DNA from 2 places in the Bradyrhizobium sp. 27S5 genome. Region 2 is predicted to be linked to the other one. Evidence: riboswitches for the same ligand, from Rfam matches in the RefSeq annotation. Region 2 holds a riboswitch; the other holds the start of a gene.

Region 1 (14,961 bases), 1.9 Mb from region 2:
CTGCTGTGGGTCATTCCGAACGGCTTGAGGACAAGTTCTTCAAGCAGTTCTGGAAACGCCTTGTCAGTTACGTCGATGAGCAATTGCTGCACTATAGTATAGCCGCCGCTAGAATACGCGAACCTGGCGCCGGGCTCGTGATCGACAATGACAGGCGCGGTGTTTGCAGGCGCGCATAGTGCAAACCAATCATGCGCTGACAGCTCGAACCGGGCTAGGGCACGACACCACAGCGGCGCGCCGTTGAGAACCTCGCCGAGTGACGGAACGGGTGCACCTGCAGGATATCCCGGAAAATAGGGAACGGTTATACCAGCCGAATGATTCAGCAGGCTTCGAAGTGTAACCCTTGATTGATCGGTGAACGAGTTAACAGGAATTCTCCAGGTCTTAAGGGCTAAATTGACGTCGCCATCGAGATCGAGTTTCCCGGCCTGAACCAATGCGAGCGCCGCCACAGCGGTAACCGGTTTGCTGATTGAGGCCGCTTGGAACAACGTTTCAGGCGTTACAGGCGGACCACCGATGGTGGCGGCCCCGAACCCGCGGGCCTGGATTCCGCCGCCATGAATCACGGCGATGCTGACGCCAGGAACGTGCAGTTCGTTCATCCGATCAGCAAGCCTCATCGGACGACCGCTGGCGTCGGCGATAGCAGGCCTTAGGGCATTCACGATGCGCTGGATACGATGCTCAAAATCGTTGCTGCTGCCTGAGGCCGCATTGTCCTGAGCACGTGAAATCGGGAGGGCAACGAGGCTTCCTATGAACGCGAGCAAGGCTCGACGGCTGATATTGAGGACCGTCGACTTGGCGTTTCGCGAGCAGACGACAAATTGAGACATGAAATAGTTTTACCATAAGGGGCCCCTTTCGGCAGGGGTCAACACGAGCTTCGGCGGTGACTGGCGCCAAGTCCGCTTCGGGCAAAAGCCGACGATTGCGGGAGAGCGAGACGACTTTCCGCCTCGCCCTCGGGCGCCGATGTTTATGAGGACAGGTCCCGGATCGTGCCATGACGGCGCGATCTGGCTGCGACAAAACAACCCGACGGGCAACTCAGCAAAACCTGTCAAGCCCACGCGCTGAAAATATTTCGCTTTATCAGAAAAACAACTCAGTGTATGGTTCGCCCGTCTCACCCGATCGAGGGGCGCTGCGCATCGTCACGGGTGTTGCGGTGAGATGCGGTGGACGCCGAGCGCGCAGTCGACGAATGCGTGTGAAGCGGACGGTGAAGTCGTGTGGTCCTGACGCCCTAGTGGTAGGTGTCTTTTCACAAAACGCTATCGCGTCTTGTGAAGGCGGTGACAAACAAGCCCAGTCTCGCCGGGGAGAGCGCGAAATAAGCCGTAACCCATCGCGCAGGGAAAGCCGGGATGTTTCCGGTTACACCTGTGGTCCTACCTCCCGCGTTTTTTACTACGCGGGACCCATGGGTGCGATCGGCACCCGGCTTTCCCTGCGCCCTCTGTTTGAGGCGAGGGCGAGACGAGACGCAAAGCTCGGACAAATCATGTCGCGAGAACGCGAAGCTGTGTCCCCACCCACACTGTCATCGCCCGGCTCGCCGCCTTCGCTAAAGCTTCGGCGTGCCAGAGATTCGTGGCCTCGTCGAAGCCTTGGCGTAGACGGGACCGGGCGATCCAGTACGCCGCGGCCTTTCGGCTCCAGCACCGGCGTCTCTGGAATACTGGATCACCCGCATGCGCGGGTGATGACACCGAACAGGCTGTTTGACAGATTGAATCGAGAACCATCCTCATGGTCGTCCTGGCAAAAGCCAGGACCCATTACCCCAAATCTGAATTGTTGCGCGACGCTGGGGCCACAATCCCCTTCATCACCGAATGCGGTGGTTATGGGTCCCCTGGCTTTCGCCAGGACGACGAAGTGGAGAAAGCGGTACGCGTGATCCTACTTCTTCAAATTCGCATGCGGCCGGCCGAAATCCGGCGCCGCGGAATCCTGGCCGGTCTCGACGATGCCGCGGCGGATGGCGCGGGTGCGGGTGAAGTGGTCGAACAAGGCTTCGCCGTCGCCGCGGCGGATCGCGCGGGTCAGCTTCGACAGGTCCTCGGTGAAGGTGCCGAGCATCTCGAGCACCGCCTCCTTGTTGGCGAGGAACACGTCGCGCCACATCGTCGGGTCCGACGCCGCGATGCGGGTGAAGTCGCGGAAACCGCCGGCGGAGAACTTGATGACCTCGGATTCCGTCACCTGCGCCAGCTCGTCGGCGGTGCCGACGATGGTGTAGGCGATCAGATGCGGCAGATGGCTGGTGATCGCGAGCACGAGGTCATGATGGTCCGGCGTCATGATCTCGACCTTGGCGCCGAGCGCGGCCCAGAACGCGCGCAGCCGGTCGGTCGCAGCGGGATCGGTGCCTTCGGGCGGCGTCAGGATGCACCAGCGGTTGATGAAGAGCTCGGCGAAGCCGGAATCCGGCCCCGAATGCTCGGTGCCGGCCACCGGATGCGCCGGCACGAAGTGCACGCCGCCAGGCAGATGCGGCGCCATGTCCTTGACGACGGCGCCCTTCACCGAGCCGACGTCGGAGATGATGGCGCCGGGCTTCAGATGGCCAGCGATCTCGGCCGCCACCGGGCCGCAGGCGCCGACCGGGATGCAGAGGATGACGAGGTCGGCATCCTTGACCGCCTCGACATTGGTCTCGACGACGCGATCGACGATGCCGAGCTCGGCGACGCGCGCGCGCGTCTTCTCCGAGCGCGCGGTGGTCACGATCTCGCCGACCAGCCCCTGCGCGCGGGCGCCGCGCGCGATCGAGCCGCCGATCAGGCCGAAGCCGATCAGTGCGATGCGGTTGAAGAGCGGAGCGGTGGTCACGATGTCACTTTCCGGCCAGGAAGTCGCGCAGTCCCTCGACCACGAGGCGGTTGGCTTCTTCGGTGCCAATGGTCATGCGCAGCGCATGCGGCAGCTTGTAATTGTTGAGCGCGCGCAGCACGAGGCCGCGCCGCGTGAGATAGGCGTCGGCTTCCGCCGCGGTCTTGCCCTTGTCGGTCGGGAAATGGATCAGCACGAAATTGGCGACGCTCGGTGTCACCTTCAGCCCGAGCTTGCCGATCTCCTCGGTCAGCCAGTTGCGCCACCGCTCGGTATGGGTCCGCGACATCTGCACATGCGCAGAGTCCTCGATCGCCGCCACCGCCGCCAGCATCGCCGGCGTCGTGACGTTGAACGGACCGCGGATGCGGTTGCAGGCATCGACGATATGCGCCGGGCCGAACATCCAGCCGATCCGCAGCGCGGCAAGGCCGTGGATCTTCGAGAAGGTGTGCGTCACCACCGTATTGTCCGTCGTCGCGACCAGCTCGATGCCGAGCTCGTAATCGTTGCGCGAGACGTAATCGGCATAGGCGGCGTCGATCACCAGCAGCACGTGCGAGGGCAGCGCCGCGCGCAGGCGCTTGACCTCGTCGAACGGCAGATAGGTGCCGGTCGGATTGTTCGGGTTGGCGAGCCAGACCAGTTTTGTGCGCGGCGTCACCACCTTGAGAATGGCGTCGACATCGGCCGTGAAGTTGGTCTCGGCCGCGATCACGTTCCTGGCGCCGTTCGCCATGGTGGCGATCGGGTAGACCAGGAAGCCATGCGTGGTCGAGATCGCCTCGTCGCCGGGTGCGAGATAGGTGTGCGCCAGCAGATTGAGGATCTCGTCGGAGCCGGCGCCGCAGATGATGCGGTCGGGATCGAGGCCATAGGCACGGCCGATCGCCTCGCGCAGCACGCGCGAGGTGCCCTCCGGATAATCCTCGAGATGGTCAGCCGCGGCCTTGTAGGCCGCGATCGCCTTCGGCGACGGCCCGAAAGGCGTCTCGTTGGCGGACAGCTTGAACACCTTGCGGCCCGGTTCCGGCACCGGGCTCTTGCCGGGCGTATAGGGCGCAATATCGAGAATGCCGGGGTTCGGCACGGGGCGGGACATTATCAACTCCGGATCTACAACGGGCGGCTAGCTCTTACTTCAAGTCCTGGCCGACCCGTTAGTCGGCACCGTATAGCGCGTTGCGTGGCTGCCGACGAGGGCCGAAGAGCGGACCGAGGCGCCGGCCTCGATCAGCGCGAACTTGATCTTCTCGAAGCCCTTGTTCTTAAGGTCGTGCCCGGTGACCGAGACCAGCAAGGCCGCGCCGTCGAAGGCGGTGTCGGGGACCGCGACGATCTCGGCGAGCGGGGCCAGGGCGCGGGCGACATCGGCGTTCCAGCCGGAGACGCGCACGCTCCACATCTCGACCTCGGTCACCATGGCGTCGTCGGCGACCCGCGAGATCACGAACACCGGCAGCGCGGCGGGATGGTCGGCGCGTTCGAGGAATGGCAGCCGCGCGATGATCTTCGGTGCGCCGTCGACTTCGAGCGCATTCCACCACGGCGTGCGGCTCGCGATCGCCGAGACCAGCGCGAGGTCGCCCTTCGATTTCGCCACCGCTTCGACCGCGGCTTGCGCGCTGAAATGCGAGACGTAGGGCACCACGAAGCCGAAGTGAAACCGCGCCGAGTCGCGCATGGCGGACTCGCCGACGGAAACATCGGCATGCACCGCGAACGGCGCCTGCACATAGGTGAAGGTCGAGATGATGACGCGCCAGATGCTCTCGATGGTGTCGAGCGGCAGGATGCCGCGATGGCGCTGTACCAGCTCGCGCATCATGCTGGCCTCGCGCGCCGGGCGGAACGCCGAGCCGACCTCCTGGGTCTTCTTGACCTGGATCAGGCGGTCGATGATGTCGCCGCGCGCCATCAACAGGCGGTGAACCTGCTCGTCGATCGCATCGATCTCCTTGCGCAGCTCCTGCAGCGAGGGCGGCGACGGGGGTGGCTTGGACATGCTCTAAAACCTTGTTGTCCGCCCGGCCCGATGCCGCGTCAGACAGGGTCCCTGATTAGAAAAGACAGCCACCGAAAGCAAAGAGAAACGTCGCAGGCGTGCCTTGCGCATTCGGTTAACCAATCGGCCGGGGATCTGGCTGCCTTGACGGCGGGGGAGCCGGGGACTACGTTCCCTGCGTCCCGTGGTCATTTGAGCCGGCCGGCTTGCAGCCACGTTAAACAACTCGCTAAACAGGCCGGGGACCTTATCAGCTCCCGGCCGAACCTTTGTTCAGGCCGGGTTTTTTATTGGCTTGAGGTCCGTCGAGCCCTCCCGCGCGGAGGCAGGGTCGCCTAGATGAGCAATGTGCGTCCGATACCGAGCCCACAAACCCAGAGTGATGATCGCGCCCATGAGGCGGATCATCCGTCGTCATTGCTGGCGAAGTTCGGGATGGACCAGCCGCTGAAGCTCGATTGCGGCGTCGATCTCGCGCCGTTCCAGATCGCCTACCAGACCTATGGCGAGCTCAATGCCGACCGCTCCAACGCGATCCTGGTTTGCCACGCGCTGACCGGCGACCAGCACGTCAACAACACCCATCCGGTCACCGGCAAGCCCGGCTGGTGGGACACTATGGTCGGCGCGGGCAAGCCGATCGATCCCGAAAAATACTTCATCATCTGCTCCAACGTGATCGGCGGCTGCATGGGCTCGACCGGGCCGGCGTCGCTGAATCCTGCGACCGGCAAGGTGTGGGGGCTCGATTTCCCGATCATCACGATCCCCGACATGGTGCGCGCGCAGGCGATGCTGATCGATCGGCTCGGCATCACGACGCTGTTCTGCGTGGTCGGCGGCTCGATGGGCGGCATGCAGGTGCTGCAATGGACCGCGGCCTATCCCGACCGCGTGTTCGCGACGCTCGCGATCGCCTGCTCGACGCGCCACTCGGCGCAGAACATCGCGTTCCACGAGCTCGGCCGCCAGGCCGTGATGGCCGATCCGGACTGGCGCGGCGGCCGCTATGTCGACGAGGACACGCATCCGCATCGCGGATTGGCGGTTGCGCGGATGGCTGCGCACATCACCTATCTCTCTGACGCGGCGCTGCACCGCAAGTTCGGGCGGCGGATGCAGGACCGCGAGCTGCCGACCTTCTCGTTCGATGCGGATTTCCAGGTCGAGAGCTATCTGCGCTACCAGGGCTCGTCCTTTGTCGAGCGCTTCGACGCCAACTCCTATCTCTATCTGACCCGCGCGATGGACTATTTCGACATCGCCGGCGACCATGACGGCGTGCTGGCGAAGGCGTTCGCCGGCATCAAGACCCGGTTCTGCGTAGTGTCGTTCACCAGCGACTGGCTGTTTCCGACCTCGGAATCGCGTGCGCTGGTGCACGCGCTGAATGCGTCGAGTGCGCGGGTGTCGTTCGCCGAGATCGAGACCGACAGAGGCCACGACGCCTTCCTGCTCGACGTGCCCGAATTCCTGGAGATCTCCCGCGCCTTCCTGCAGGCCGCAGGCAAGGCGCGCGGATTGAACGGCGGCGGCCAATCATGAGCATGCAGCAAACCCTGCCTTTGCCGGGCGTCGCGCCCGAGCGAACCGGCAGCTATCGCACCGATCATCTGCTGGTCGCCGACATGGTGCGGCCGGGCTCGCGCGTGCTCGACGTCGGCTGCGGCGACGGCGAATTGCTGCAGCTTTTGGAGAGCCGCGGCATCGACGGCCGCGGCATCGAGCTGTCGCGCGAGGGCGTCAACGGCTGCGTCGCCAAGGGGCTCGCGGTGGTGCAGGGCGACGCCGACACCGACCTCGTCAACTATCCCGATGACGCCTTCGACTACGTGATCCTGTCGCAGACGCTGCAGGCGACGCGGCAGCCGAAGGTGGTGCTGGAAAATCTGTTGCGCATCGGCCAGCGCGCGATCGTCTCGTTCCCGAATTTCGGCTTCTGGAAGATGCGGCTGCAGCTTCTGATCGGCGGCCACATGCCGCGCACCGAGAATTTGCCGGCCAGCTGGTACGACACATCCAACATCCATTTCTGCACCATCAAGGATTTCGTGCAGCTCTGCGACGAGATCAACGTCAAGATGGAGCGCGCGGTCGCGCTCGATCTCTACGGCCGCCCGGTGCCGCTCAATCTGCCGTGGTGGGTGTGGAACATGTTCGGCGAGCAGGGCGTGTTCCTGCTCAGCCGAGGCGGGGCAAAGTAGCAGCTGCGTAGCCAATCACGGTCGTCATTCCGGGGCGATGCGCAGCATCGAACCCGGAATCCATTCATCCACGAAGTTTGCGGCCCAATGGATTCCGGGTTCTCGCTTCGCGAGCCCCGGAATGACAGTAGGTTACACCGGCGTCGCCACCAGCGACCTCGGATCGCGCACCGGCCAGCGGCCGGCCTCGACCAGCGCGATGAAGCGCTCCACCATCTCGTTGAACAGCGCCGGTTCCTCGAGGTTGAGCACGTGACCCGACTTCGGGAAGAACGACAGGCCGGCGGCCGGCAGATGCTGCTTCAGGAACATGCTGGGCGCGATGCAATTGTCGTCCTCGTCGCCGCACAGGATCAGCGCCGGCGTGGCCGCGCGCTTGACGGCCTCGGTCATGGTGTAGATCGAAGGCCTGCCGCCTTGAAAGCTGCGCATCGTGTTGGCCGAGCCCTTGGCGTCATGGCGGGCGAGCGCGGCGTAGAAGTCGGCATGGCCGCGCGGATCCTTGACCAGGAACGGAATCCGGCTCGGCGCCTCGCGCGTCACCTTGGCGACCTCGACCGAGCCGATGGTCTCATATTGCTCGGCATTGGCGCGGCACTGCGCGCGGAAGGCTTCGAGATTCTCGAGGCTGGAGCCGGAGCCGACCGCGGCGAGCGTCATCGAAAGCGCGCGCTCGGGCGCATTGAGGGCGACCTGCAGCGACGAATAGGAGCCCATCGACAGGCCGATGAAGTGGGCCTTCGCGATGTCGAGGTGGTCGAGCACCGCAAGCGCGTCGGTGTAGAAATGCTTGTAGGTATAGACGTCGGCAGACGGCGGCACGTCCGATGGCGTGTAGCCGCGCGCGGAATAGGCGATGCAGCGATGGCCGCGCGAGAAGTAGCGCATCTGCGGTTCCCAGTTGGTGTGGTCCGCGGCGAACTCGTGCAGGAAGATGATCGGGGTTCCGTGGCCGGCCTCTTCGAAATGCAGGCGGACATTATCTTTCGCGACGGCGTGGGGCATTGAAATTCTCCTCTCGTTGGCCAGCCTCAGATTTGCAATTAATTTTCGCGGCCGCAATGCGGCAGCTCCGATTATTTTTGGTCATGGAGTTTGCGCGGAATGACCCAGAAATCGTTTCCGCAGCGCCGCATGAAATCTTCCTCTCGCCACATCCCGAATTTCAAAACCACCGCCGCGTTCCCAAGGGAACGCGATGGGGAATCGGGGGTGTTACAGAGGATCTCGAGAAGTATGGTTCAGTTGCTTGCGTATCGCCGGTCGCTTCGGGTTTTGGCACTGGCTCTGTGTTCGCTCACGCTCGCCGTGATCTCCGCCGCTCCGGCGTCCGCCCGTCCGCATCATTCGCGTCACGCGCATTCGGCCCATGCCGGCCATCACGCGCGGCACTATGCCCGTCATCACTATCGCCACGCCGCGCGGCTGTCGCGCTCCGAGCGCCGCGCGCTGACGCAGGCCACAGCCCTTACCGAGGCCAACGCGGCCGTGATGCCCGGCATTGAAGCCGTGCCCAACACCGGCGGCGTGAGTGCTGCAAGCGGCTTCGGCTCGTCCGGCATCGTCGCGGAGGCGCGCCGCTATCTCGGCGGCAATCCGACCGACCGCCGTAGCCTGTGGTGCGCGCGCTTCATGAACATGGTGCTGCAGCACACCGGCTATCGCGGCACCGGCTCCGACATGGCGAGCTCGTTCGCCAAATACGGTGAGCGCGTTTCCGGGCCGCAGGTCGGTGCCATCGCCGTGATGAGCCGCCGCGGCGGCGGTCACGTCGGCATCATCACCGGCGTCGATGCCAAGGGCAATCCGATCATGATCTCGGGCAACAGCGGCCATCGCGTCCGCGAGGCACCGGTCTCACGCGGCCGGATCTACGCCTACGTGATGCCGACCAACTGATCCGCCGAAAGCTGGGCACGGCGCATGCGCGCCTTGCCCGGCCTACGAAGCCATCGGCTGTTCGGCGGCAATCGTGTCGCCGACGGCCGCATCGCCGTCACTGATGATCTCGGCGTAGATGCCACATTCATTGTTGCCGAAGCGCTGCATCAGCGTGTTCGGGACCGAGAGGTCGCGCACGCCGGTCTCGGGATCGACATTGACCGCGGCGCAACGGGTGATGCGCTTCACCACCCTGGCCCGTGCGCTGCCGATCGCAATGGTCTGGTCGAGCAGGCTGGCTTCGTGCCAGGCCGGCCAGCCCTCGACATAGAGGTTGGCGCGGAAGCGCAACGGATGGACCGGCGCCTGTACCATCTCCTCGATCGCCCGCAGGCTCGCCAGGTTGATGATCGAGACCACCTTGCGCGGGACGTCGGAAAAGCTGTGCCCCGGGCTGACCAGGACCTTGGGCGGTCCCTTGATCTGGCTGGCATGACGGTCGGCGAAATAGCGCTCGATCGCCGCGCGCCCTGCTTCCGTCTCGAGATCGCCCTGGGCCAGCATCGCGCCGTCGCGGCGCAGCGTCAGCACATGGCTGTCATCGTCGAAATGGGTGCGCAGCGGCGCCAGCCACTCGTCCCGCTGCAGCATCAGGAAATGCGGCTTCGCCAACCATTTCGGCGCCGACGGATCGAAACCGCTCGGGCCGTTCTCGATCGCGTAGCGGCGATCCGAGCGCAGCGTCTGGCCGATCTTGAGCTCGGTACGGGGCAGGGGCTCGGGCGTGAGTCCCTTGACCGGGTAGCGATAGATGCCTGTGATCCGGGCGGAGGAAGCTTGCGTATTGTCCATCCGCCCGCTCTAGCCTGTTTGGCGCGCGAGGAGAACCGCCGCCATTAGTAAGGCAGCTAGAGCGTTTTCCGATCACGTTGCGTCGTAACCAGCCGCGACGAGATAATTTTGACATTCCTCGGGTGAGAAGCGTTTGAGAGCGTTGGCGATTGCTTGCCAGAGATCGGGCATGGTGCGCGCTGCGGCGGCCCGCAACAGCGCTTTCAGTTTGGAGAAGGCCATTTCAATCGGGTTGAAGTCTGGACTGTAGGGCGGAAGATAGAGCAGGCTAGCTCCGACCGCCTGGATGGCCTCTCGAACGCCATGGACCTTGTGAGCGGGCAAGTTGTCCATGATAACGGTATCGCCCGGCCGCAGCGATGGGGCGAGCAATTGCTCGACGTAGGCCAGGAAAGCGTCGCCATCCATTGGACCGTCCAGAACAAGCGGCGCGATCAGACCGTCGGAGCGCAATCCAGCGGTGAACGTCGTCGTCTTCCAATGTCCGTGTGGGATAGCTGCACGACATCGCTCGCCGCGTGGCGAGCGCCCGTAACGCCGCGCCATTTTGGTGTTGGCGCTGGTTTCGTCGATGAAGACGAGACGCTCAGGGTCAAGGTCGATTTGCCCTTCGAACCACTCCTCACGTGCGGCATTTATATCGCCGCGCCGTTGCTCGGCGGCGTGCGCTGTCTTTTTTTAAGTGTGATCTTTCTGCGCTGGAAAAAACGCCAGAGCGACGCGATGCCAGTCGATATTCCACGACGTTTCAACAGTTCTCGCAACTCGGCAAGCGTGATATCCGGCCTCGCTGTCACCGCCTCCAGAATCAATTGCGAATGCGCTTCGATGCGCTGCGATTTGCGGTCACCGCCCTGGCGTTTAGGAACGATGTCGCCAACTTTCTTGAGGCGACCGCGCCAGCGGATCGCACTGGCCGCGCTGACACCAAAGCGCTCAGCAGCCTGTCGACAGGACATGCCACCGTCAATCGCGGCTACCACCCTTTGGCGAAGATCAACCGAAAGCGCCCTGGCCATACATGCTGGCCTCCCTCGCCAGCATGCAGCTTGAATCTGACTCGCGCCGTTTTGGGAATCCCCACCCGATTCTTTCCGGTCGGAAAATGCTCTAGTCAGGCCGCGCCGCGCCGGCCTCATCCAGCACGCGCTGCATGAACACCAGATCGAGCCAGCGGCCGAACTTGCGCCCGACCTCCGGCATCCGGGCAACCTCGACGAAGCCGGCCTGCGCATGCAGCCGCAGCGAGGCCTGATTGCCGCCGTCGATGCCGGCGATCATGACGTGCTTGCCGAGCGCCATCGCAGCGGCGACGAGCTCGTCGATGATGACGCGGCCAAGGCCGCGGCCGCGATGATCGGCGTGGATATAGATGCTGTGTTCGACGCTGTAGCGATAGCCGGGAAAGGCCCGGAAATCGCCGAACGTGCCGTAGCCGAGCACCGTCGTCCCCTCGACGGCCACCAGCACCGGATAACCCAACGCCTGCCGCGCCCTCATCCAGGCCAGCCGCTCGGCGTCGGTATCCCGCTTCTCGGTCCAGATCGCGTTCGAGTTGGCGACCGCCTCGTTGAAGATCGCGGTGATCGCAGGAATGTCCTGCTCGGTGGCGGGGCGGATGATCATCAGCAGTTCCTCGACGGGCCTCTTGAACAACCCCGGTTGTCCACTATATAAGACAACATGTCAATTATAGAGGACAAGGCCGATGATGCTCTCGGGCGGCGGGTTCGCGCCGAGCGGGAGGGCCGCGGCTGGTCGCTGGCGGAACTCGCTGGCCGGGCAGGCGTGTCCAAGGCCATGCTGAGCAAGATCGAGCGGGCGGAGGCAAGCCCGACGGCGGCGACGCTGTCGCGGATCGCCACGGCCTATGGCCTGACCATGGCCGCGCTGTTTGAGGTTGCGTCAGACGGTTCCCGCCTGCAGCGGGCCAAGGATCAGCCGGTGTGGCGCGATCCGAAGGCGGCCTATCTGCGGCGGCAGGTGTTCCTGCATCCGGCCAATCCGCTGGAACTGGTGGAGATCGAGCTGCCGGCCCGGCAGGAAGCCGGCTTCCCCGCCAGCGCCTATCACCTGGTCCGCCAGGTGGTCTGGGTGATCAGCGGCCGCCTCACCCTGGTGGAAGGGGCGGTCCGCCACGAGCTCGCTACGGGTGACCGTGTCGAGCTCGGCCCGCCATCGGACATCGTCTTCCGTAACGAAACTGCTCAGCCCTGCCGCTACCTTGTCGCCATCGTGCGGCGCTGAGCTCGATCGGGTGAAATCGCAAGCTGTGGCTCTTCCGTTTTGGAACCAAGTGCCCACATCTGCGGCAAGCCTGAAAAATGATGGCGACGACCAGAGGCTGGTTGAGGAACATCAACGCGGCCCGCGGAACCCCAATGAAGATGCTGTTGTCATGCCTGAATGGGTGACGATGGCAGGCCGAGGGAAAACGAATGAACATTGAGAAGTACACCGAGCGCTCGCGCGGATTCATCCAGTCTGCCCAATCGCTCGCAATGCGCGACGGTCACCAGCAGTTCTCGCCGTTGCATCTGTTGAAGGTGCTGCTGGACGACAATGAGGGGCTGGCCGGAGGTCTGATCGACCGTGCAGGCGGCAATTCCAGAGCGATCCTGAAGACGACCGAAGAGGCGCTGAACAAGCTGCCGAAGGTCTCGGGCAACGGTGCCGGGCAGGTCTACCTGTCCCCGGAGCTGGCGCGTGCCTTCGACGCTGCGGAAAAGGCCGCCGAAAAGGCCGGCGATAGCTTTGTCACCGTCGAGCGGCTGCTGCTCGGGCTCACGCTCGAGAAAGGCAGCGAGGCCGCCTCCATCCTGAGCAAGGGCGGCGTCACGGCGCAGAACCTGAACGCGGCGATCGAAGCGCTGCGCAAGGGCCGCACCGCCGACAGCGCGACCGCCGAAAACGCCTATGACGCGCTGAAGAAATATGCCCGCGACCTGACCCAGGCGGCGCGCGACGGCAAGCTCGACCCGGTGATCGGCCGTGACGAGGAGATCCGTCGTACCATCCAGGTGCTGTCGCGGCGAACCAAGAACAATCCCGTCCTGATCGGTGAGCCCGGCGTCGGCAAGACGGCGATCGTCGAGGGCCTGGCGCTGCGCATCCTCAACGGCGACGTGCCGGAGAGCCTCAAGGACAAGAAGTTGCTGTCGCTCGACATGGGCGCCCTGATCGCCGGCGCGAAATATCGCGGCGAGTTCGAGGAGCGGCTGAAATCCGTCCTGCAGGAGGTCTCGACCGCCGAGGGCGGCATCATCCTGTTCATCGACGAGATGCACACGCTGATCGGCGCCGGCAAGGCCGACGGCGCGATGGACGCGTCCAACCTGCTGAAGCCTGCGCTCGCGCGCGGCGAGCTGCACTGTATCGGTGCGACCACGCTCGACGAGTACCGCAAGCATGTCGAGAAGGATGCCGCGCTGGCCCGCCGGTTCCAGCCGATCTATGTCAGCGAGCCGACGGTCGAGGACACCATCTCGATCCTGCGCGGCCTGAAGGACAAATACGAGCAGCATCATGGCGTGCGCATCACCGACACCGCGTTGGTGGCCGCGACCACGCTGTCGAACCGCTACATCACCGACCGTTTCCTCCCCGACAAGGCCATCGATCTGATGGACGAGGCGGCGGCGCGGCTGAAGATGCAGGTCGATTCCAAGCCCGAAGAGCTCGATTCGCTGGATCGCGACATCATCCGGCTCAAGATCGAGCAGGAGGCGTTGAAGAAGGAGAACGATGCCGGCTCGAAAAGCCGCCTGCAGACGCTGGAGAAGGAACTCGCCGGGCTCGAGGAGAGGTCGGTGGCGCTGACGGCACGCTGGAGCGCGGAGAAGAACAAGCTCTCCAATGCCCAGAAGCTGAAAAGCGAACTCGACGCACTCCGCGTCGAGCTTGCCAATGCACAGCGTCGTGGCGAATTCCAGAAGGCGGGCGAGCTGGCCTATGGCCGGATCCCCGCGCTGGAGAAGAAGCTCGCCGACATCGAGGCAGCCGAAAGCAGCAAGCAGAGCGGCGGCGAGATGATGGAGGAGGCGGTTACCGCTAACCACATCGCGCAGGTCGTCTCGCGCTGGACCGGCGTGCCGGTTGACAAGATGCTCGAGGGCGAAAAGGACAAGCTCCTGAAAATGGAGGACTCGCTCGCCAAGCGCGTCGTCGGCCAGGCCGAAGCGGTGCGTGCGGTGGCAACCGCGGTGCGCCGTGCCCGCGCAGGCCTGCAGGACCCGAACCGGCCGACCGGCTCGTTCATGTTCTTGGGCCCCACCGGCGTCGGCAAGACCGAGCTGACCAAGGCGCTCGCCGCTGACCTGTTCAACGACGAGACCGCGATGGTCCGCCTCGACATGTCCGAGTTCATGGAGAAGCACTCGGTCTCGCGGCTGATCGGCGCGCCTCCCGGCTATGTCGGCTACGACGAGGGCGGTGCCCTGACCGAAGCCGTGCGGCGCCGGCCCTACCAGGTCGTGCTGTTCGACGAGATCGAGAAGGCGCATCCCGACGTCTTCAACGTGCTGTTGCAGGTGCTCGATGACGGCCGGCTGACCGATGGTCAGGGCCGCACCGTCGACTTCCGCAACACGCTGATCATCATGACCTCGAACCTCGGTTCGGAGTTTTTGGTGAATCAGCCGGAAGGCGAGGACACGGCGGCAGTTCGCGATCAGGTGATGGGCGTCGTGCGGGCGCATTTCAGGCCGGAATTCCTGAACCGCATCGACGAGATCATCCTGTTCCACCGCCTGCAGAAGAGCGAGATGGGCCGCATCGTCGAGATCCAGTTCGCGCGGCTGCGCAAGCTGCTCGAGGATCGCAAGATCGAGCTCGCGCTCGACGCGAAGGCGCGGGATTGGCTCGCCGAGAAGGGCTGGGATCCGGCTTACGGTGCCCGTCCGCTGAAGCGGGTGATCCAGCGCAGCGTGCAGGACCCGCTGGCCGAAATGATCCTCGCCGGCGAGGTCAGGGACGGCGATCACGTCAAGATTTCGGAGAAGGGTAACGTGCTGACCTTCAACGGTCAGGTGCCCAAAACCGCCGAGATCGTGCAGTTCGAGGCCCCGGTCTCGAAGCGCAAGCTGAACTGACGGCTCAACAATAAAAAATCCTCCCCGCAGATCGCGGGGAGGATTTGGTTTGCGAATCACTCTTGCGGGACGATCGGCG
Region 2 (14,961 bases):
CGAGAGATATTGGTGGCTGGTCGCCCGCACATGCGGATCGCTGGTGAAGAGATTGACCCAGAGGTCGGGGAAGACGGCGATGAAGCTGCCGACCGCGCCGACCGACAGGAACGACAGCGTGGCCGCGGTCCAGGCAATGCGCCGCGCACGTGCGACGCGCTCGGCGCCGACGGCCATACCGATCATCGGCACCGAGGCGATACCGACCGCGAACGCCACCGAGGTCAGCATGAATTCCAGCCGCGCGCCGATGCCGTAGCCGGCGAGCACGGCGGTGCCGAATTGCGCCAGCATGTGGGTGAAGATCGAGATCGTCAAAACCGATTGCAGCGGCGAGAAGCAGGAGACGGCGCCGACCCTGAGGATGTCGATGAACATCGCCCACTGCACGCGCAGCCCCTTGAGCTTCGGCTTCACCCGGGCGCGGCCCGAAAACAGGTACCAGCCCATCACACTGATGCTGATCGAATAGGCGATCAGCGAACCCGCGGCGACGCCGCGCATGCCGAATTGCGGCACCGGACCGAGGCCGAGCCCGAGCGTGCCGCCGAGAATGATCTGCCACACCGCCGACGACAGGATCATGGTCGACGGCAGCTTCATGTTGCCGGTGCCGCGCAGGATGCCGGCCATCGTGTTCATCAGCCAGGGCAGGATCGCGCCGCCGAAGAAAATCTGCGAATAGCCGATCGCCTGCGCCAGCACATTGCCGCGGCCGCCGAGCAGTTCGAGCAGGCGCGGACCGAAGATCAGCATGCCAAGCATGAACGTGAGACCAAAAGTCAGGCCGATCAGCAGCGCATGCATGGCCAGTGTCGAGGCGCGCTCGATCTCGCCGGCGCCAAGCGCGCGTGCGATCGCGGATGCGACGCCGCCGCCCATCGCGCCGCCGGACATCGTCATGGTCAGGATCACGCAGGGAAACAGCAGCGCCATCGCCGCGAGCGACTCGACACCGAGCCGGCCGATATAGGAGGTTTCCGCGATCACGACGCAGGTGCCGGCGGAGAGCGCGATCACGTTCGGCCAGGCGAGCCACAACAACGTGCGGAGGATCGGCCCGTCGAGCAGCGCATTGCGCGCCGGTCTGGTCACCGGCGGCGGCAGCGGCCGCTCATGTTCGTCGACAGGTATTTCGGCGAGGCCGAGGTCGGACATTTCCACTCCCACGCGCGATCTGGGAGCCGCGCCATGGTGTTTCCCTACCATGGCGAACGCGGATTCCACGTGCGCAGGACGCAAGGGGGGCCTGCGTGATTGCAGGTGAACCCTGACGCTAGCCGACAGACCAGATCAGCGGCGCGCCGGCGGCGCCATTCGGCTTCAGATGCACCGGAATATGCCGCCCGCAGCCGGCGGCCAGCCCCTCGAACAGACCTGTCAGGACGCTGGCGCAGGCTGGGTGATAATCGGCCACGTCGGCCATCAGCTTCCAACCCTGCTGGTGGATTTCGAACTGCCCCTCGGACTCGCTGATCTCGGCCAGATCGTCCTGCGACTCGAAGAGAATACGCAGGAAGCTGACGAACTCGCTGGCGCCGCCCCTGCCCGCGCCGAGCGCCTGCGCGACCTCGTCATAATACTGCATGCCAATCAGTCTGCCGGTCAGGTGCAGCAGATAGCTGGCATCCTCCGGGCCGAACACCTGCACGATGACTGGCGCGGCCGTCTTCCCATATTCCATCGCGTAGTTGCGGTAGGCCTTTTCCAGCCGCGGTTTTGGCCAGCTGTCGACCGGCAGCGCCGGTGCGGTTCTGGAATCGAACAACGGCGCCTCGAGATGACGCGCGAAGATGAGGCGCTGGTCGAGCTCGAGCGGATGATCGTATTCGCAGTAGTAGCCCTCGAGCCCGTCCTGGCCGTCGACGCTCTGCTTGGTGCAGACGAAGCCGAGCCTGAGATCGCCGAGGGCCGCGCCGTTGTTGGCGTGCCAGCCGCGCAGCATCGCGCGCGAGACCTCGCCGGGCACGCCGCAGATCGCCGTTCCCTTCCAGATCCAGCGCGGCGGCGGATAGCGGATCCAGGCCTTGCGGTCGCTCTCGTACATGTATTCGACATGCACGCCGCCGATCCAGTTGGAGAGATAGTGATATTGCGCGGCCGCGACCGCGGGCGGCAGGCCATCGAGGCCGAGCTTCTTCAAGCCGGGCAGGAAGCGCTCCTGCTGCTGGCGGCGAAACACGCGGAAGACGAATTCGGCAGCATCAGCCGTGCCGCGCCGCGTCACCACGGTGAGGATCAGCCCGGTGAAGAAGGCATGATAGAGATCGGCGACGCTGCGCCATCTCCGCCATTGCGCTTCCTGCTGCGCTGAATCTGTTGCGGCGCTCATGTTCACTCCCGATCTCTTGTTTTGGTGGAGTGTGTCATCGTCAGCATGACGACGCAACCAAACCCAAGCGCGGTGTCATCGCCCGACTTGATCGGGCGATCCAGTATTCCAGAGACGGTCGTTGTCGATCGAAGGGCCACGGCGTACTGGATTCCCCGCTTTCGCGGGGAATGACAGCGAAGAATGATTGCAAGATGGTCTTGCTTCGCGACCCGATATCCGGGCTACGGAATTACACGCGAAAATGCTTTGAGAGCTTCAGGCCCTGCGCTTGATAATTTGAGCCGATGCGCTGGCCGTAGAGCGCATCGGGGCGCTCGAGCATGCGCTCATAGACGAGACGGCCGACGATCTGGCCGTGCTCGAGAATGAACGGCACCTCGCGCGAGCGCACTTCCAGCACGGCGCGCGCGCCCTTGCCGCCGGCGCCGACATAGCCGAAACCGGGATCGAAGAAGCCGGCATAGTGGACGCGGAATTCGCCGACCAGCGGATCGAACGGCACCATCTCCGCGGCGTAGTCCGGCGGCACCTGCACGGCCTCTTTCGAAGCCAGGATGTAGAACTCGCCGGGATCGAGAATGAGGCTGCCGTCGGAGCGCGCCTTGATCGGCTCCCAGAAGTCGTCGACCGCATAGCCGCCGCGGCGATCGACATCGACGACGCCGGTGTGGCGCTTGGCGCGATAGCCGACAAAGCCACCCGAGCTCTCGCCGGAGAGATCGACCGACAGCGCAACGCCGTGGGTGAGATCGGCATTGTCGGCGTCGACCAGCCGCTCAGCGGCGTGCAGCGCGTCGAGCTCGTCGGCCGTCAAGGTCGCCTCGCCGATCCGGAAACGGACCTGGCTGAGGCGGGAGCCCTCGCGCAGCAGCACGGGAAACGTCTTCGGGCTGATCTCGGCATAGAGCGGGCCGTGATAGCCGGCGCCGATCATGTCGAAGCGGCGGGTGCCGTCGGCGATCACGCGGGTGAAGACGTCGAGCCGTCCAGTCGAGCTCTTCGGGTTGGCCGCGGCCACAATCTCCGGCGGCAACGCCAGGCTTTCCAGCAGCGGGACGATGTAGACGCAATTGGTCTCCAGCACCGCCCCGTCGGAGAGATCGATCTCGTGCAGCTTCAGCTGGTCGATCCGCTCGGCGACGGTGGCGTCGGGCCCCGGCAGGAAGCTTGCCCGCACCCGAAAGGCGATGTCGCCGAGGCGGAGATCGAGGCTCGCCGGCTGGATCTGGCTCTCGACAAAGTCGTAGGCGGGCAGAATGAGGCCGGCCTCCGCCATCTCCGCGATCATGCGGTCGGGCAGAATTCCGTTCGATTCTTCTTCCAGCGTGAACGACACGGCGCGGTCCCTCGGGATGGCCCAAAATCAACCTCTGAGCGGCCATCAAGCCCCAAAATATGGGCTTTTACGGGTTATCCGATGACCGTCTTGACGGAAAGGGCGCGAGGGAATATCAGCTGCACTTATCCCGTGGTGATTTGAGCCGGCCGGCTTGCAGCCACGTTAAATAAGTCGCTAAACAGGCCGGGGACAGTGTGATCCCGGCTTGTGGAGGTTTCTCCAGGCCGGTTTTTTTGTGGCCATTTTCTTTGGAATGGCCACCTCGGAGGTCACATGTCTGAATCCAACGCTACCGCCCGCTTTCGTCCCGAAACCCGCCTCGTCCATGGCGGCACGCTGCGCTCGCAATTCGGGGAGACGTCGGAAGGGCTGTTTCTCACCCAGGGCTATGTCTACGACAGCGCCGAGCAATGCGAGGCGCGCTTCAAGGGCAAGGACCCCGGCTTCATCTATTCGCGCTATTCTAATCCGACCATTGCGATGTTCGAGCGCCGCATGATCGAGCTCGAGGGCGCCGAAGCCGCGCGCTCGACCGCGACCGGCATGGCCGCGGTAACCACCGCGATCCTCGCGCCGCTGAAGGCCGGCGACCACGTGGTGGCGTCGAAGGCGCTGTTCGGCTCGTGCCTCTATGTCGTGCAGGACCTGCTGCCGCGCTACGGCATCGAGACGACGCTGGTTGACGGCCTCGATCTCGACCAGTGGCAGCGCGCGTTGCGGCCGAATACGAAAACCTTCTTCCTGGAGAGCCCGACCAATCCGACGCTCGACGTGCTCGATATCGCGGCAATCGCTGAGATCGCGCATAGCGGCGGCGCCCGGCTGATCGTCGACAATGTGTTTGCCACGCCGATCTGGCAGAGCCCACTGTCGCTCGGCGCCGACGTCGTGGTCTATTCCGCGACCAAGCATATCGACGGCCAGGGCCGCTGCCTCGGCGGCATCATCCTGTCGTCGGAAGCCTTCATCGCCGAGCACATCCATAATTTCATGCGCCAGACCGGTCCGTCGCTGTCGCCGTTCAACGCCTGGGTGCTGCTGAAGGGTCTCGAGACGCTTCCCGTCCGGGTCCGCGCACAGACCGAAAACGCGGCGAAGATCGCCGACGCGCTGGCCAAGCATCCGAAGGTCACGCGACTGGTTTATCCCGGCCGCGCCGATCATCCGCAGGCCGAGACGGTGAAGAAGCAGATGGGCGCCGGTTCGACGCTGGTCGGCTTCGAGGTGAAGGACGGCAAGGCCGGCGCTTTCCGCTGCCTCAACGCGCTGAAGATCTCGCGCATCTCCAACAATCTCGGCGACGCCAAGAGCCTCGTCACGCATCCCGCGACCACGACGCATCAGCGCCTGGCGCCGGAAGCCCGCGCCGAGCTCGGCATCAGCGAAGGTTTTATTCGCTTCTCGGCGGGCCTGGAGCATCCCGACGATCTGATCGAGGATTTTGTGCGGGCGCTGGAGCAGGTTTGAGGGCAAGGTAGAAGCCCCAGGTGGGCTGCGCTCCCTCTCCCGCTTGCGGGGGAGGTGAAGCCAGTCTGCTGCTACGTCGCCGCCGTCGTCACGCCGCCATCGACCACAATGGTCTGGCCGGTCATGAAGGTCGAGGCGTCGGAGGCAAGGTAAGCCACTGCGCCTGCGATCTCGTCGGGCTCACCGATGCGGCGGAGCGGCGTCGACGCGGTGCGGCGCTTCAGATTATCCGGGTCCTCCCACAGCGCGCGGGCGAAATCGGTCTTCACCAGGCCCGGCGCCACGCAATTGACGCGCACGCCTTTCGGGCCCCATTCGCCGGCGAGGCTGCGGCACAGCGCGAAGTCCGCCGCCTTGGAGATGCCGTAGGCGCCGATCACGGTCGAGCCGCGCAGGCCGCCGATCGAGGAGATGATCACGACCGAGCCCTTGCCGCGTTCGGCCATCTGCGGGATCGCCAGCGCGGACAGCCAGATGTTGCTCTTGACGTTGGAGCCCATGATCTTGTCGAAGGCCTCGTCGGTGATGTCGAGCAGCGGGCCGTAATAGGGGTTCACCGCGGCGTTGCAGACCAGGATGTCGATCTTGCCGTAGTGCTTGATCGTGCCCGAGACCAGCGCCTCGACCTCGTTGCGGCGTGAAATGTTGCAGGGGATGACGAGCGCATCACCGCCCGCCTTCTTGATGCCGTCGGCAACTTCCTCGCAGGCATCCGCCTTGCGCGAGGAGATCACGACCTTGGCGCCGAGCTTTGCCAGCAGCTCCGCCGAGGAGCGGCCGATGCCGCGGCTCGAGCCGGTGACGACCGCGACCTGGCCGCTGAGATCGAACGGGGTGTTTTTCATTGTTGTTGCCTCCCTGTTTGTTCTTGGTCCGTCATGGCCGGGCTTGTCCCGGCCATCCACGTCTTGCTTTGCCGCCAAGACGTGGATGCCGTGCGATCAACCCAGCAGCCCGCCGCCCTCGCTGACGCGACGGAGGTGGTAGTCGGTGTCACCGAGCGTGTTCTCGATCATAGTCAGCCGCTTGAAGTAGTGGCCGATCTTGGCCTCCATGGTCATGCCGATGCCGCCATGGAGCTGGATCGACTGCTGGCCGACGAACTTCAAGGATTTGCCGACCTGCACCTTGGCGGCCGCGACCGCGGACGAACGCTCCTTGGCATCGTCGAAGTCCGCCGCCATGGTCGCGAACATCGACATGCTGCGGGCCTGCTCCAGCGCCACGAACATGTCGGCGGCGCGGTGCTGCAGGCTCTGGAACGAGCCGATCGCAACGCCGAACTGCTTGCGGGTCTTGATGTACTCGACGGTCTCCTTCAGCGACTCGTCCATCGCACCAACGGCTTCCGCGCACAGCGCGGTGCGGGTTTCGTCCGCCACGCGCTCGATCAGGGGCAGGCCGTTCTCGGGATCGCCGATCACAGCGTCCGCACCGACCTCGACATTGGTGAAGGTGATGTCAGCCGCGTGCAGGCCGTCCTGGGTCGGATAGCCCTTGCGGGTGACACCCTTGGCGTCGGCCGATACCAGGAACACGCCGATGCCGGTCTTGTCGCGCTGGCCGCCCTTGGTACGCGCGGTCACGATCAGCGTGTCGGCGTTCTCGCCGTTGAGCACGACGAACTTCTCGCCGTCGATCACCCAGCCGTTGCCCTTTTTCTTCGCGGTCGTCACGACGTCAAAGAGGTCGTAGCGCGAGTTCTTCTCAAGCTGCGCAAAGCCGAAGGTCCTGCTGCCGTCGATGATGCCGGGGATGTACTTGGCCTTCTGCTCGGCCGAGCCGCCATGGCGCAGGAAGCCGCCGGCGACCACGACGGTGGCGAGATAGGGCTCGACCACCAGCGCCTTGCCGAGCGCTTCCATCACGATCATGGTCTCGACCGCGCCGGCGCCGAAGCCGCCGTCGGTCTCCGCGAACGGCAGACCGAGCAGGCCCTGCTCGGCGAGCTTGCCCCAGAGGGCTTTGCTCCAGCCGCCCTTCTCCTTCATGTACTTCTTGCGCGCATCGAAGTCGTAGGCATCGCTGAGGAGCCCGTCGACGCTTTCCTTGAGAAGCCGCTGCTCCTCGGACAGATCAAAATCCATGTTCGTTCCCTTAAACTAATAGCCGTTACCGAAACCGGGGCCCTCTTCACCTCGCCCCGCTTGCGGGGAGAGGTCGAAATTCAAGCACAGCTTGAATTTCGGGTGAGGGGGTACAGGTCTCTCGACAGTCATTGCTCGGAGAGAAGCCCCTCACCCCAACCCTCTCCCCGCAAGCGCGGGGAAAGGGAGAGGAAACTACAGCCCCAGCACCGCCTTGCTGATGATGTTGCGCTGGATCTCGTTGGAGCCGCCGTAGATCGAAACCTTGCGGTTGTTGAAGTAGCTCGGCGCGATCTGCGCGGTCCAATCCATGCTCTCGTTGGAGCCGGCATCGCCATGCTCGTCATAGGGCGCGGCGAACGGACCGATGATCTCCATCAGCAGCTCGGTGGTGGTCTGCTGGATTTCCGAGCCCTTGATCTTGAGCACCGAGGACGCCGGATTGGGCTTGCCCTTGCCGTGCTTGCCCTCGTCGGCGACGACGCGGAGCTGGGTAAGCTCGAGCGCCTTGAGCTCGATCTCGCAGGCCGTGAGCTTTTCGCGGAATGCCGGATCCTCGATCACCGGACGGCCGCCGGCCTCAACCTTGGAGGCCAGCGCGCGGATGCGGCGCAGCCGCTCCTTCGATACGCCGACCCGGGCGATGCCGGTGCGCTCATTGCCGAGCAGGAATTTCGCGTAATCCCAGCCCTTGTTCTCCTCGCCGATCAGGTTTTCATAGGGCACCTCGACGTCGTCGAAGAACACTTCGTTGACCTCATGGCCGCCGTCGATGGTCTGGATCGGGCGCACCGTGACGCCTTTCGACTTCATGCTGAACACGATGAAGGAGATACCCATCTGCTTCTTCGCATTGTTGTCGGTGCGGCAGAGGCAGAAGATCATGTCGGCATGCTGGGCGAGCGTGGTCCAGGTCTTCTGGCCGTTGATGATCCACTTGTCGCCCTTGCGCTCGGCCTTGGTCTTCAGCGACGCGAGGTCCGAACCCGAGCCCGGCTCCGAAAAGCCCTGGCACCACCAGTCGTCGACACTGGCGATGCGCGGCAGATACTGCTTCTTCTGCGCTTCGTTGCCGAAGGTGTAGATGACAGGGCCGACCATGCTGACGCCGAAGGCGAGCGGCTGCGGCGCCGGATAGGACTGCAGCTCCTCGTTGAAGATGTAGTGCTGCACGGTGGTCCAGCCGGTGCCGCCATATTCCTTTGGCCAGTGGGTGACGCCCCAGCCCTTCTTGTTGAGGATGCGCCACCAGGTGACCATCTCGTCCTTCGACAGATGGCGGCCTTCCTGCAGCTTGCGCCTTGTCTCCGGCGGCACGTTGTTCTTGAAGAACTCCCGCACCTCCTCGCGAAACGCTATCTCTTCCTTGGTGAAAGCGAGATCCATCGGATCCTCCTTTGAAAGTTGAATTACCCTTCTAACTCTCTCGCTGTCGTCCCTGCGAAAGCAGGGACCCATAACCACCGGCCATCGCAACTGGCAAAGCTGGCCGCCGCTTGTGCCTCTTGCGAGGGCCGCGGCGTATGGGTCCCGGCTCGCGCTTCGCTTGGCCGGGACGACGAAATAACTACAACACCTCGAACAGGCGCGATGACTGCGTCCGTCATGAGCGGGGTCCTGATGCAGTCTGTTGTTGAGGTTGCGATGTCTTCGGCTGTTGCTGGCGCAATTCGTGACGCGACAACTTGCCAACCGGGGTACGCGGCAGCTCGGCGACAAACTCGACCGCAGCCGGCAGTTCATGCTTGCCCAATTTGCCGGTGAGGAACGCGCGCAGCTCGTCGACGGAGAACGCTGGCTGCCCATCGCGCAGCTTGATGAAGGCTTTTGCCGCCTCGCCGCGGTAGTCGTCAACGATGCCGATCACGATCACTTCCTGCACGGCGGGATGGGTGTAGATCGCCTGCTCGATCATCTGCGGATAGACGTTGAAGCCGCCGGAGATGATCATGTCCTTCTTGCGGTCGACCAGATAGAAATAGCCGTCGGCGTCCATGTAGCCGATGTCGCCGGTGAGGAAGCGGTCGCCGACAAAGGCCTCGGCGGTTTCCGCGGGCCGGTTCCAGTAGCCCTTGGTGACGTTCGGGCCGCGGATGCGGATTTCGCCGACCTCGCCGACCGGCATCACCCTGGTGGAATCCTCCAGCGACACCACGTCCATCTCGATGCCGGGCAGCATCAGCCCGATCGAGCCCGGCTTCTCCGGCCCTTCCTTGGGATGGCCGGTGCCGGGCGAGCAGGTCTCGGTCATGCCCCAGCCGCTCTTCAGCTTCATGCCGACGCGGCGCTCGAAGACTTTTGCGACTTCGACCGGCAGCGGCGCGCCGCCGGAGCCGGCGACCACCAGCGAGGAGAGATCGCGCTTGTCGAGATCGGGAAGCGAGGCGATCGCGATCCACATCGTCGGCACGCCGGGAAACACCGTCGCGCGCTTGACCTCGATGTCGCGCATCACGGCTTCGACGTCGAAGCGCTGGTGCAGCGAGATCAGATGGCCGCGCCGGATCGTCGACAGCAGCACGACGGTCAGCGCATAGATATGAAACAGCGGCAGCACGCAGATCACGCGCTCGATCGCATTGCGTTCGAGCCGCCCAGGCTTGCCCCAGACGTCGTAGATTGACACCGCCGCGGTGAGATTGCCGTGGCTGAGCATGGCCCCCTTGGGCAGGCCCGTGGTGCCGCCGGTATATTGCAGCAGCGCAACGTCCTCGACGTTGACCGCAGGCCATTGCGCCGGTTTGGTCGCGCCGTCGATGAATTGCCGGTGCGTCACGATGGCGGGATTGTCCGGCAACGCAGTCTGCGGCGTACCGACCTTGCCCCAATTGTCATCCTCGCAAACGATCAGACGGTCGAGCAGACCCTTGGCGAGGAATTTCAGCGCGGTCGGCAGCAGCGCCGAGAGGTTGCTGGTGACCAGCACGCGCGCGCCTGAATCGGACAGCTTGTGCGACAGCGCGATCTCGCCGTCGAGCGGCGACAGATGCACGACACGGGCGCCGGCCTTCAGCGCGCCGAAGAAATTGATCGGATGATCCGGCGAGTTGCCGAGAAACAATGCGACCGACGTGCCCTTGCCGTAGCCGGCCCGCATGAAGGCGGCGGCGGCGGTCTCGACCAGGGTTTCCAGTTCGCCGTAGCTGATCTGGCGTTCCCGGAATTCCAGCACCGGACGCGCGCCGAACTCCGCGGCCGCATTCGAGAGCAGGTCCGGCAGCGTGCCGCGCGCGATCTCGTCGCTCCACTGCACGCCGTTGGGATAATATTGTTCGCCGGGATAGGTCATGAACGTCTTCGCTTTCGTAAGGTGAGCACCGGCGCACGGGCTCCCCTCCCCCTTGCGGGGAGGGGTTGGGGGAAGGGGTACCCCTCTCGGGCAGTCCCGATGCCGCCACCCCTCTCCCTAACCCTCCCCCGCAAGGGGGGAGGGAACCCTGTCACCGCCTTCGCGTCGTCGAAGACGATCACGCCGCCTTCGATGCCGCGGCGAGCGAGGCGAAGGTCTTGCCCTCATCGGCGAGCTTCTTGAGCAGCGGCGCCGGCTCGAGCGATGGATCGTTGGTCTCCTTGGCGTAGAAGGCCAGCCGATCGGCGATGTGCTTCAGGCCGACGGTGTCGGCCCAGAACATCGGGCCGCCGCGATAGATCGGCCAGCCATAGCCATAGAGCCAGACCACGTCGATGTCGGACGGCCGCGCCGCGATGCCTTCGGCAAGGATCTTCGCGCCTTCGTTGATCATCGGGTACATCATGCGCTCGAGGATCTCGTCGTCGCTGACGACGCGCTTCTTGCGGCCGAGGCGCAACAGCGTCTCGTCGATCAGCTTCTCGACCTCCGGATCGGGCAGCGCCGCGCGCGAGCCCGGCTCGTACTTGTAGTAGCCCTTGCCGGTCTTCTGGCCGAAACGGCCGGCTTCGCAGAGCGCGTCCGCGATCTCCGACTTGATGCCGCGGTCCTTGCGCGAGCGCCAGCCGATATCGAGACCGGCGAGATCGCCCATCGCGAACGGGCCCATCGGCATGCCGAACTTCGTTACCACGGCGTCGACCTGCTGCGGCAGCGCGCCTTCGAACAGCAGCTTCTCGGACTGCTTGCCGCGCTGCGCCAGCATGCGATTGCCGACGAAGCCGTCGCAGACGCCGACCACGGCCGGCACCTTGGCGATCTTGCGGGCGATCGAGACGGCGGTGACCAGCGCGTCCGGCGCGGTCTTGTCGGCGCGCACGATCTCGCACAGCTTCATGACGTTGGCCGGCGAGAAGAAGTGCATGCCGAGCACGTCCTGCGGACGCTTGGTCGACTGCGCGATCTCGTCGATGTTGAGATAGGAGGTGTTGGAGGCCAGCACCGCGCCCGGCTTGGCGTACTGATCGAGCTTGCCGAACACTTCCTTCTTGACCGCCATGGTCTCGAACACCGCCTCGATAACCAGGTCAGCATCCCCGACGTTCTCGATACCGACGACGCCGTTGATCAGGGCCATGCGCTTGGCGGGCGCGTCCGCCGGGATGCCACCGCGCGCGGCGGTCGCCTCATAGTTCTTCTGCATGATGCCCAGGCCGCGCTTCAGCTGCTCCTCGCCGGTCTCGACCAGGGTGACCGGGATGCCGGCATTGGCGAACGACATCGCGATGCCGCCGCCCATGGTACCGGCGCCGAGGATGGCGACGCGCGCCACATTGCGGCCCTTGGTGCCCTCGGGAACACCGGAGATCTTGGCGGCTTCACGCTCGGCGAAGAAGGCATAACGCTGCGCCTTGGACTGGTCGCCGTTCATCAGCTTCAGGAAGCCCTCGCGCTCCTTTTTCAGGCCTTCATCGAACGGCAGGTCGATCGCAGCACCGACGGCGTCGGCGGCAGCGAACGGCGCCTCGAGGCCGCGCGCCTTCTTGGTCAGCGCGGCGACCGCATTGGTGAAGATCGAACGATCGGCCCTGGCCGCGGCGAGCTTGCTGTCGTCATCACGCAGCTTGCGCAGCGGACGCTTCTCGGCGACCAGCTTGCGCGCAAATGCCCCACCGCCGGACGCCGGGCCTTCCACGATCTCCTCGATCAGGCCGTTCTTGAGCGCCACCTCGGCGCTGATCGGATCGCCGCCGACGATCATCTTGACCGCGAGCTCGGGACCGACCGCGCGCGGCAGCCGCTGGGTGCCGCCGGCGCCCGGCAGCAGGCCGAGCTTCACCTCGGGCAGGCCGAGCTTGGCGTCCTTGGTGGCGACGCGATAGTGGCAGGCCAGCGCGACCTCGAGACCGCCGCCGAGCGCCGTGCCATGGATCGCGGCAACGATCGGCTTCGGCGAGCTTTCCATCAGGCTCAGCACTTCGGCGAGCCCGGGCGGCTTCGGCGGCTTGCCGAATTCGGTGATGTCGGCGCCGGCGATGAAGGTGCGGCCGGCGCAGGTCAGCACGATGCCCTGGACCTGCGGATCGTCGATCGCGGCCTTGATGCCATCGAAGATGCCGCCGCGCACGGCCGCGCTCAGCGCGTTCACAGGCGGACTGTTAACCGTGACGACTGCAATGTTGTCATGACGTTCGAGCTTGACGACTTCACTCACCGGGACTCTCCCTGGATGCTTCTTGTGTTGAGTAGCTGCACGACTTGCGTTGAGCCGCTACGATTAGACCAATTTCGCACTGCGAAATTTAATTCCACATCTTGACTCGGAGGGTTATTTTGAAGCACGAGCCTTGTCAACGAGCATGACAAGGTCAGGGAATGAAGCGCGCCGGGAAGAAAACAGCGACCGATCGCAATTTCGTCGTCGCGCTTTCCCGCGGACTGGACGTCCTGCGTGCATTTCAACCCAATGACGGGCTGCTCGGCAATCAGGAGATTGCGGCCCGCACCAAGTTACCGAAGCCGACGATTTCCCGGCTGACCTACACGCTGACCAAGCTGGGATACCTTACACCTGTACCGAAGTTCGAGAAGTACCAGCTCGCGCCGTCGGCGATGGCACTCGGCTACGCCGCGCTCGCCAATCTCGGCGTTCGGCATTTGTCCGAACCTTATCGGGAAGAAGTAATGCGCGCGACCGGCGGCGCAGTCGCCGTCGGCGGCCGCGACCGTCACAGCATGATCTATTTCGGCCAGAGCCGGAACGGCCTGGCGCTCGGCGTGCAACTCGACGTCGGCTCGCGGGTGCCGATCGCAACCACGGCGATGGGACGTGCCTATATTTGGGCATTGCCACCCGAGGAGCGTGCGGCTTTATTACGCGAGCTGCGAGATCACTATGGCACCCGCTGGGCCAAGATCCGCGACGGCATCGAGCGCTCCGGCGAGACGGTGGCGAAGCACGGTTTCACCTTGTCCACCGGCGACTGGCAGGATGATGTCGCCGCGGCCGGCGTTGCATTGAAATTGAACGACGGAACCGGCCCCTATGCTTTCAATTGCGGCGCGCCGGCATTCCGCTTCACGGAAGATCGATTGCTCAACGACATTGGACCTCGCCTTGTCGCGATGGTAAGGAACATCGAGCAGGCGCTCGGTGGAATGGCGCCGCAATCCAAAAAAGAAACAAGCAAAAAGACCAGAGTAGGAGGGAAAGTTGCACGTTTGGCCGAGGGGATCAGATAGCCTCCATCACGTCCGGCGAAGCACATCGCAGGGCCGCTCGCACCGCTCGAAGATGGCGGGCGAGACGAGATGACGCAGGCACAGCTCGCGCAGGGGAATGATCCTCTGCTCGCGGTTCGCGACGTCAGCGTCGTGTTCGGCGGCATCATTGCGTTGAACGGCGTGTCGTTCGACATGCGTCATGGACAGATCCTCGGCCTGATCGGGCCGAACGGCGCCGGCAAGACGACGCTGTTCAACTGCCTGTCGCGGCTCTACCAGCCGTCGTCCGGTGACATCCTGATGGAAGGCAAGAGCATCCTGTCGCGCCCGCCGCACCGGATCGCCGAGATCGGCATCGGCCGCACCTTCCAGAACGTCGCGCTGTTCCCCAACCTGTCCGTGCTCGACAATGTGCGCGTCGGCGCGCATGCGCGCACCTCGAGCGACATCGTCAGCGACTCGCTGCGCCTCGCCTGGGTCCGCCGCGGCGAGCACGACATGAACAAGAAGGTGCACGACATCCTCGGCTATCTCGATCTCGAGGACGTCGCCCACACCGTGGTCTCGGGGCTTCCCTTCGGGACCCAGAAGCGGGTCGAGCTGGCGCGCGCTTTGGCCGCGGATCCGAAGATCCTGCTGCTCGACGAGCCGGCCGGCGGCCTCAATCACGAGGAAGTCTACGTGCTCGGCGACCTGATCCGCAAAATCCGCGACGACCGTAAAATTACGGTGTTGCTGGTCGAGCATCACATGGGTCTCGTGATGTCGATCGCCGACCACGTCGTCGCGCTCAATTTCGGCCGCAAGCTTGCCGAAGGCACGCCGGCCCAGGTCCAGGCCGACCCTGATGTCATCAAGGCCTATCTGGGGAGCAAGGACCAATGACAGCGATGCTCAACGTCAAGGACCTGCGCGCCTATTACGGTCAGGTCCAGGCCCTGCACGGCCTCAGTTTCTCGCTCAACGAGGGTTCGTTGACCACGCTGCTCGGCGCCAACGGCGCCGGCAAGACCACCACGCTGCGCGCGATCTGCAACATGGTGCGATCGACCGGCGCGATCGAGTTCGAGGGCAAGCCGATCGGCACCCGTTCGACTGAAAACGTGGTCCGCCTCGGCATCGCCCATGTGCCGCAGGGCCGCGGCACCTTCACCAACAT

What was found. Region 2 has a riboswitch for S-adenosylmethionine ahead of WDM24_RS03175 (O-succinylhomoserine sulfhydrylase). Riboswitches for the same ligand answer to the same signal wherever they lie in the genome.
Region 1: linked by a shared signal. The riboswitch ahead of metX (homoserine O-acetyltransferase MetX) and the one ahead of WDM24_RS03175 (O-succinylhomoserine sulfhydrylase) in region 2 are both predicted to bind S-adenosylmethionine.

Annotation. Positions count from the first base shown of each region.
Region 1 is NZ_CP147714.1:7,873,075-7,888,035, reverse strand. Features, by position in the region: gene WDM24_RS37165 (serine hydrolase domain-containing protein) at 1-845, opposite strand, end outside; gene WDM24_RS37160 (prephenate/arogenate dehydrogenase family protein) at 1,918-2,850, opposite strand; gene hisC (histidinol-phosphate transaminase) at 2,855-3,952, opposite strand; gene WDM24_RS37150 (chorismate mutase) at 3,992-4,855, opposite strand; SAM riboswitch at 5,030-5,109, shown strand; gene metX (homoserine O-acetyltransferase MetX) at 5,195-6,400, shown strand; gene metW (methionine biosynthesis protein MetW) at 6,397-7,059, shown strand; gene WDM24_RS37135 (alpha/beta hydrolase) at 7,192-8,064, opposite strand; gene WDM24_RS37130 (TIGR02594 family protein) at 8,296-8,958, shown strand; gene WDM24_RS37125 (MOSC domain-containing protein) at 9,001-9,792, opposite strand; one part of gene WDM24_RS37120 (IS630 family transposase) at 9,865-10,463, opposite strand; one part of gene WDM24_RS37120 (IS630 family transposase) at 10,463-10,811, opposite strand; gene WDM24_RS37115 (N-acetyltransferase family protein) at 10,903-11,418, opposite strand; gene WDM24_RS37110 (XRE family transcriptional regulator) at 11,476-12,039, shown strand; gene clpB (ATP-dependent chaperone ClpB) at 12,231-14,882, shown strand; gene WDM24_RS37100 (hypothetical protein) at 14,939-14,961, opposite strand, start outside.
Region 2 is NZ_CP147714.1:658,208-673,168, reverse strand. Features, by position in the region: gene WDM24_RS03190 (MATE family efflux transporter) at 1-1,158, opposite strand, end outside; gene WDM24_RS03185 (hypothetical protein) at 1,277-2,332, opposite strand; gene WDM24_RS03180 (2'-deoxycytidine 5'-triphosphate deaminase) at 2,565-3,623, opposite strand; SAM riboswitch at 3,794-3,873, shown strand; gene WDM24_RS03175 (O-succinylhomoserine sulfhydrylase) at 3,948-5,141, shown strand; gene WDM24_RS03170 (SDR family NAD(P)-dependent oxidoreductase) at 5,213-5,986, opposite strand; gene pimD (pimeloyl-CoA dehydrogenase small subunit) at 6,083-7,228, opposite strand; gene pimC (pimeloyl-CoA dehydrogenase large subunit) at 7,424-8,614, opposite strand; gene pimA (dicarboxylate--CoA ligase PimA) at 8,832-10,517, opposite strand; gene WDM24_RS03150 (3-hydroxyacyl-CoA dehydrogenase NAD-binding domain-containing protein) at 10,696-12,792, opposite strand; gene WDM24_RS03145 (IclR family transcriptional regulator) at 12,954-13,820, shown strand; gene WDM24_RS03140 (ABC transporter ATP-binding protein) at 13,890-14,687, shown strand; gene WDM24_RS03135 (ABC transporter ATP-binding protein) at 14,684-14,961, shown strand, end outside.